Natronomonas pharaonis DSM 2160: one gene and its partner. Each later gene encodes a partner of the first gene's protein in a complex. Links are inferred from orthologs where the notes say so. Each region holds a gene or a part of one and is shown in the gene's direction. Other genes may lie near its edges. The genes, in order: dph2 and NP_RS00325.

The links.
Region 2: the proteins of dph2 (region 1) and NP_RS00325 are in contact, whole or in part, in a crystal structure (PDB 6Q2D), measured with the Methanobrevibacter smithii proteins. The link is inferred for Natronomonas pharaonis DSM 2160 from one-to-one orthologs. Residues at the interface, in WP_011954460.1 of Methanobrevibacter smithii: Met1, Met3, Tyr4, Pro28, Glu29, Gly30, Leu31, Met33, Phe58, His80, Thr124, Gln126, Ser179, Gly180, Asn181, Phe182, His183, Leu185, Tyr201, Asn202, Phe211, Ile215, Arg291, Asp295, Asp296, Gln298, Met299; in WP_011954157.1 of Methanobrevibacter smithii: Pro482, Asn483, Lys484, His485, Tyr553, Asp555, Glu556, Glu559, Leu560, Leu591, His592, Glu593, Asp594, Ala595, Val596, His597, Arg598, Gly599, Pro600.

Annotation. Positions count from the first base shown.
Region 1 is NC_007426.1:1,522,693-1,525,977, forward strand. Bases 94-3,058 are described here. They hold dph2 (diphthamide biosynthesis enzyme Dph2), read left to right. Parts: upstream 94-1,030; coding sequence 1,031-2,086; downstream 2,087-3,058. Other genes in these bases: NP_RS07805 (MBL fold metallo-hydrolase), read right to left, coding at 94-907; NP_RS07815 (hypothetical protein), read left to right, coding at 2,164-3,058. In the rest of the region: more of NP_RS07805, read right to left, coding at 80-93; more of NP_RS07815, read left to right, coding at 3,059-3,060; NP_RS07820 (protein kinase domain-containing protein), read left to right, coding at 3,173-3,285. UniProt on the Methanocaldococcus jannaschii protein: Catalyzes the first step of diphthamide biosynthesis, i.e. the transfer of the 3-amino-3-carboxypropyl group from S-adenosyl-L-methionine (SAM) to the C2 position of the imidazole ring of the target histidine residue in translation elongation factor 2 (EF-2).
Region 2 is NC_007426.1:60,895-64,141, forward strand. Bases 312-3,238 are described here. They hold NP_RS00325 (elongation factor EF-2), read left to right. Parts: upstream 312-643; coding sequence 644-2,833; downstream 2,834-3,238. Other genes in these bases: NP_RS00320 (DUF5781 family protein), read right to left, coding at 312-494; NP_RS00330 (NADP-dependent malic enzyme), read left to right, coding at 2,968-3,238. In the rest of the region: more of NP_RS00320, read right to left, coding at 1-311; more of NP_RS00330, read left to right, coding at 3,239-3,247. UniProt on the Methanocaldococcus jannaschii protein: Catalyzes the GTP-dependent ribosomal translocation step during translation elongation.

The DNA of each region.
Region 1 (3,285 bases):
GTAAATAAAGCTATTCGACGGTGAGAAACTCACGCACAGTTTCCATCGGCCGGTACGGCGGCTCAAACGGCTGATTCGGCTACACCGAGGTCCGGTCGCCGATTTCGAGTATTTCCAGCGTCCGGGGGTGGTCGAAGCTTCGGGTGTGGTCTCTGAGCGCGGTCGGGTCGGCCGTCAGCCCCTTCCACATGTCCCAGTGGGTTGGCAGCAGCCGGTCGAGCTGGAGCTGTGCGGCCGCCTCGGCGGCCATGTTCTCGTTGGAGTACCACTGCGTGTATTTTGGCTCCCGTGTCTCTTTGTCGGGAATCATGCCGGCGGACCCGAAGGCGACAGCACCGAGGTCGATGTCGTAGCTGCCGCCGATTGCCTCGAAGTCCTCACTGGGCCGGGCGTCGCCGCCGTGGAAGAAGGTCCCCGACTCGTGTTCGACGACGTAGCCGACCGGGTGGTCGGCGTCAGGGTCGTGGGCAGGTTCGACGTGAATCCGGAGCGACCCGACTTCGAGCGTCTCACCTTCGGTTATTTCGGCGATATCGTTGCCGTCAACCCCATGCTCGTCGGTCCAAGCCTCTGCCGTCGCCACCGATGTCGGCGGCCCATAGAACGTCGCGTCGGTGCCGGTGAGAATCGGGGCCTGCGAGGGACCGTGCGTGTGGTCGGTGTGGTCGTGGGTCGCCAACACTGCGTCGGCTTCAACGACGTCTGTCGGCTCGAACGGGACCGGAATCATCCGGACGGTCCGCGGCGGGTCGCCGGTGCCGAGATACGGGTCGATAAAGACGGTCGTCCCGTCTGCGGCCTTCAACGCGAAGCCGTTGCAGCCGAGATACCAGACAGCTAGTCCGTCGGGTTCGGCGGCCGCGATTGCCGTCGGCAACCAGTCGCCCCAGTCGGAGTGAATCGTCATAGCGGCGCTTCGCCGTGGCGAGTCAAAAAGCCGGCCGGTTCGTTCTTTCAGCCACTGTATGCAAACGAGCGATGGACTCCAGAAACGTGCAGGTTTTACGCCCGCGGCCACAATCGCTGTGCAATGAGTCAGCAACCGGAATCGGACCGTACGGAGGGTGATCTCCGAAATACGGGGATGGAACTCAAACACGAGCGGACGTGGGACTACGAACTCGACCGCATCGTCGACGCCGTCGAAGAACGCGACGCGATGAAGGTCGGCCTCCAGTTCCCCGAAGGGCTCAAACGACGAGCCGGTCGTGTCGCCGACGACCTCCGGCGGCTGCTCCCCGACGAGACGACGGTGCTCCTCTCCGGCCAGCCCTGCTACGGCGCGTGCGACCTCGATACCTACATGATGCGGCGGACGGACGTGTTCGTCCACTTCGGCCACTCGCCGATGAAGGAGTCGGACAAGATAATCTACGTGCCGCTGTTTTCGAACGTCGAAGTCACGCCGATTATGGAGGAAGCCCGGGCGGAGCTCGCCGCTCCCGAAGAGGACGACGCCGTCGGCCTCGTGACAACCGCCCAGCACATGAACCGGTTCGATGAAATGCAGGCGTGGCTCGAAGAGCGCGGCTATACTGTCGAGACCCGTCGTGGCGACGAGCGGCTGACACACGAGGGGCAGGTTCTCGGTTGCAACTACGCCTCCGCCGATGTCGACGCCGACCAGATTCTCTACGTCGGCGGCGGGAAGTTCCACCCGCTCGGACTGGCGATGGAGCATCCGGACAAGAAGGTCATCATCGCCGACCCGGTCAACAACGCCGTCCACGTCGCCGACACCGAGCAGTTCATGAAACAGCGGTACGCCGCCGTTCACAAGGCGATGGACGCCGAGGAGTGGGGTGTCATCTTCTGTACCAAAATCGGTCAGGGCCGATGGGACACTGCCGAGGAAATCGTCGAGGCGAACGACAACGCCTACCTGATTACGATGGACGAGGTGACGCCCGACCGCCTGACGAACTTCGGGTTCGATGCCTACGTCAACACCGGCTGTCCGCGGATTACGACCGACGACGGACCGCAGTTCAAACAGCCGATGCTTACGCCCGGCGAATACAAAATCGCCATCGGCGAAAAGCCGATGGACAGCCTCTCGTTCGACACGTTCCACGGCACGTGGTAAGGCGACGGTCGCCTGCCTCGGGACAGCCTGGGCGGGAAGCCACCAACATATATCCGTGACATAGCCGAATCCCCAGCATGGTCTGCCCTCCCCGCCGATTCCTCCCGCCGGCCGTACCCGTCGCCGGCACCATCGCTGCCGTTCCGACGGTCGCCGCACAACCATCCAGTGAGGAGGTTGTGGCTGCCACCATCGGTGACGCCCTCGGCTCAATGCTGTGGGCACTGATTGCGCTTGCCTTTTGGGTTGTCATCGCCCCCGACTACAGCAGAGACGTTACCGACTGGAGCATCAAGCAGCCGGGCAGTGCATTTTTATATGGTGTCGCTGTCACGCTCGGCGTTGTCGTTGTCACGTTTCTCCTCGTCGTTACCGTCGTCGGCGTTCTCGTGGCGATACCGCTGCTTTTGGCGGTAGCGCTTGCCGTACCGCTGGGGTTTCTGGCAGTCGGCCGGACGGTCACAGACAGCCTGGGTGCGGCTGCCATTGTCGGCGTTGTCATCGCTGGTGTCACCGGGCTCGTTCCCGTTCTGGGCGGTATTGTTGGCTTCGTCTGTAGCTGTTTGGCGCTCGGCGGAATCTTCCTCGAGTACACCGAAGGAGACGACGGCCCTCGGGGGCGGCCAGACCGGCCACCGTCTACAGGTGACGACACGCCGTACGGGCCGTTGAGTGAAGACCCAGACCGGGCATCTGATTCAGGAGGCCACAGTTCTTCTCCCCCCGGCAGCCGGCAGACCGGGGGGTCGAACGACGGCCGCCCAGAAAAAGGAGCATCAGAGGATTGGGGGGCAGGTTCCAGCCGGAGCCTCCCAGAAGAGAGTCCAGAGGAGCGCCGCCGAGACAATCCGGACGACGCGCCCGAGGACCCGCCGGAAGACCCGCGTGAAGACCTGCCGGAAGACAGGTGGAACGAAAGCGTCGAGGACTGGGACTGGGGCCTCGATGAAGACGAAGACGAAGACGACCGGTAGCGCCGACTCACAGACGGCTCGCCTGCCGACACGGCTACTGTGTCGTACCTGAGGGTTTTAATAGTACGAGGCGACCCTCCAGTAGAGCGACAGAATGGGAAACCGGCAGCGAATGGCACAGCTCTCCGCCCGGGCGCGCGAAGACCCCGCCGCGGTTGTCGACTGTCTCCCGGAGCTACGGCAAGAGCTCGCGACGCTTGACCCGCGTCCGAGAGAACACGCCGC
Region 2 (3,247 bases), 1.5 Mb from region 1 along the record:
GGTCGGAGCCGCCGGCCATCCTCGGGCGGTGATGGCGGCGAGTCGGCCAACGCTCGGGCCAACGACGACTCAAGAAACGACACCAGCTTGTCGGTCGGCCCAATATCGAGGGTGATGTCGTCGGCGTAGATATCTTTCATGTGATTTGCTATCTGGTAACAGTGACTCAGCTTCCGCTGTTCGACGCTGCGGCCGGCCAAGGCGAGAAACAGCGCCTCCTCGGTCGACTGGAGATGGGAAGGATGGGCCTGTTCGTAGCGAGCCATATGCGCGAACTCATGGAGGGCCAACTCTCTGGCCATCGCCGAGGTCGCCGCGCGCCGTGAGACGACGAGTTCGTGGCGGTCGTCGTAATGGCCAACCATCGTTCGCTCGTCAGGGTCGTCTCTGATGTCGACGACGACCGGCCGTTCGAGGCCGTACTCGGTGTCGAGCATATCGCGGGCGCTGAGAAACGGTGCGGCCGGTCCGTCACCCCGCACTCGAATATCCATGTCAACTATTACCAGTCGCCGCGGACGTTTGACTGTTTCGCAGGCGGCGACCCGCGAGCGGAGGACAGTTCGGCCCGCTCGGTACGCGTTGTCCACCCAAATCGCAAAACACTATCCTTTTCACCTTGCTTTCGGAACGTGACTGTATAATGGGCCGACGCAAGAAAATTGTACAGGAGTGTGAACGGCTTATGGACGAGCCGGAGCAGATCCGGAACATCGCCATCGCCGCTCACGTCGACCACGGCAAGACGACGCTTACCGACAACCTGCTGGCCGGCGCCGGCATGATTTCCGACGAGACCGCCGGCGAGCAGCTCGCGATGGACACCGAAGAAGACGAGCAGGAACGCGGCATCACCATCGACGCCGCAAACGTTTCGATGACCCACGAGTACGAGGACGAAAACCACCTCATCAACCTCATCGACACCCCCGGCCACGTCGACTTCGGCGGAGACGTGACGCGTGCGATGCGTGCTGTCGACGGCGCGCTCGTGGTCGTCGACGCCGTCGAGGGCGCAATGCCCCAGACGGAGACGGTTCTCCGGCAGGCGCTCCGTGAGGGCGTCAAGCCGACGCTGTTTATCAACAAGGTCGACCGCCTCATCTCCGAGCTACAGGAAGGACCCGAGGAGATGCAGCAGCGGCTGACCGGCGTCATCGGCGATGTCAACGAGCTCATCCGCGGGATGACCGAGGAGATGGACGACATCAACGAAGACTGGACGGTTTCCGTCGAGGACGGGACCGTCGGCTTCGGGTCCGCCCTCTACAAGTGGGGCGTCTCGATGCCGTCCATGCAGCGGACGGGGATGGACTTCGGCGAAATCATCGAGCTCGAACGAGCCGACAAGCGGCAGGAGCTCCACGAGCGAACGCCGCTTTCCGATGTCGTCCTCGACATGGTCTGTGAGCACTTCCCGAACCCGGTCGACGCCCAGCCCCGTCGTATTCCGCGTATCTGGCGTGGCGACGCGGACTCCGAGGTCGCCGAAGCGATGGAGCTTGTCAACGAGGACGGCGAACTCGTCATGATGGTCACCGACATCGGTATCGACCCCCACGCCGGCGAAATCGCCGCAGGCCGTGTCTTCTCCGGCACCATCGAGAAGGGCCAAGACCTCTATGTCTCCGGAACCGCCGGGACGAACCGGGTCCAGAGCGTCGGTATCTACATGGGCGGCGAGCGCGAGGAGGTCGAACGCGTCCCCGCAGGTAACATCGCCGCAGTCACGGGGCTCAAAGACGCTATCGCCGGCTCGACGGTTTCGTCCGTCGAGATGACGCCGTTCGAGTCCATCGAACACATCTCCGAGCCGGTCATCACGAAGTCCGTCGAGGCAAAGAACATGGACGACCTGCCGAAGCTCATCGAGACGCTCCAGCAGGTCGCCAAAGAGGACCCGACGATTCAGATCGAAATTAACGAAGACACCGGCGAGCACCTCATCTCCGGACAGGGCGAACTTCACCTCGAAGTCATCACCCAGCGTATCGAGCGCAACCAGGGAATCCCGGTCAACACCGGCGAACCCATCGTCGTCTTCCGTGAGGCGCCCCAGCAGGAGTCCCGCGAGGTCGAAGGGCGCTCCCCGAACAACCACAACCGGTTCTACATCACCGTCGAGCCGCTTGAAGACGATATCGTCGAGACCATCAAGATGGGCGATGTCTCGATGGACATGCCCGAGCTCGAACGCCGTGAAGAGCTGATGGAGCAGGGCATGGACAAGGATACGGCCCAGAACGTCGAGACCATCCACAACACCAACGTCTTCATCGACGACACGAAGGGTATCCAGCACCTCAACGAGACGATGGAGCTGGTCGTCGAAGGGCTCGAAGAAGCTCTCAACGACGGCCCGCTGGCCGCCGAGCCCGTCGAAGGCGCACTCATCCGCCTGCACGACGCCCGTCTCCACGAGGACGCTATCCACCGCGGTCCGGCACAGGTCATCCCCGCCGTCCGCGAGGCGGTTCACAACGCGCTCATCGACGCCGAAATCAAGCTGCTGGAGCCAATTCAGGAAGTCCGCATCGACGTGCCCAACGAGCACATGGGTGCGGCCTCCGGCGAGATTCAGGGCCGACGTGGCCGCGTCGACGATATGTACCAAGAAGGCGACCTGATGGTCGTCGAGGGCGTCGCCCCCGTCGACGAGATGATCGGCTTCTCCAGCGACATCCGAAGCGCCACGGAGGGGCGTGCGTCCTGGAACACCGAAAACGCCGGCTTCCGCGTTATGGCTGATAACCTCCAGCCGGAAACTATCGATGAGATCCGCGAGCGGAAGGGCATGAAGCTCGAACTGCCCGAGCAGATCGACTACTTCTAGACGCTCCGGCGGCCGTCGGTCGCTGACGGCCGTCCGGTTCTCCCGTGTGTATCCGGACGCCGCCGTATTCTTCGTGGTCTTTCATCGACGATTAGTCACCACCACTCATTACCCTGCGTGCCGCCAGTTTACCTATGGGACTGGAGGAGGACGCCCTTGAGTATCATCGTACCGACCCGCCGGGCAAGCTCGAGATTTCGACGACGAAGCCGACAAACACCCAGCGAGACCTCTCGTTAGCGTATTCACCGGGAGTGGCAGCCCCCTGTTCGGAGATCGCCGACGACCCCGAGGCCGCCTACACATACACCACCAAGGGGAACATGGTCGGGGTCGTCTCGAACGGCACGGCCGTGCTCGGACTGGGAGATATCGGCGCACAGGCCTCGAAGCCGGTCATGGAGGGCAAGGGCG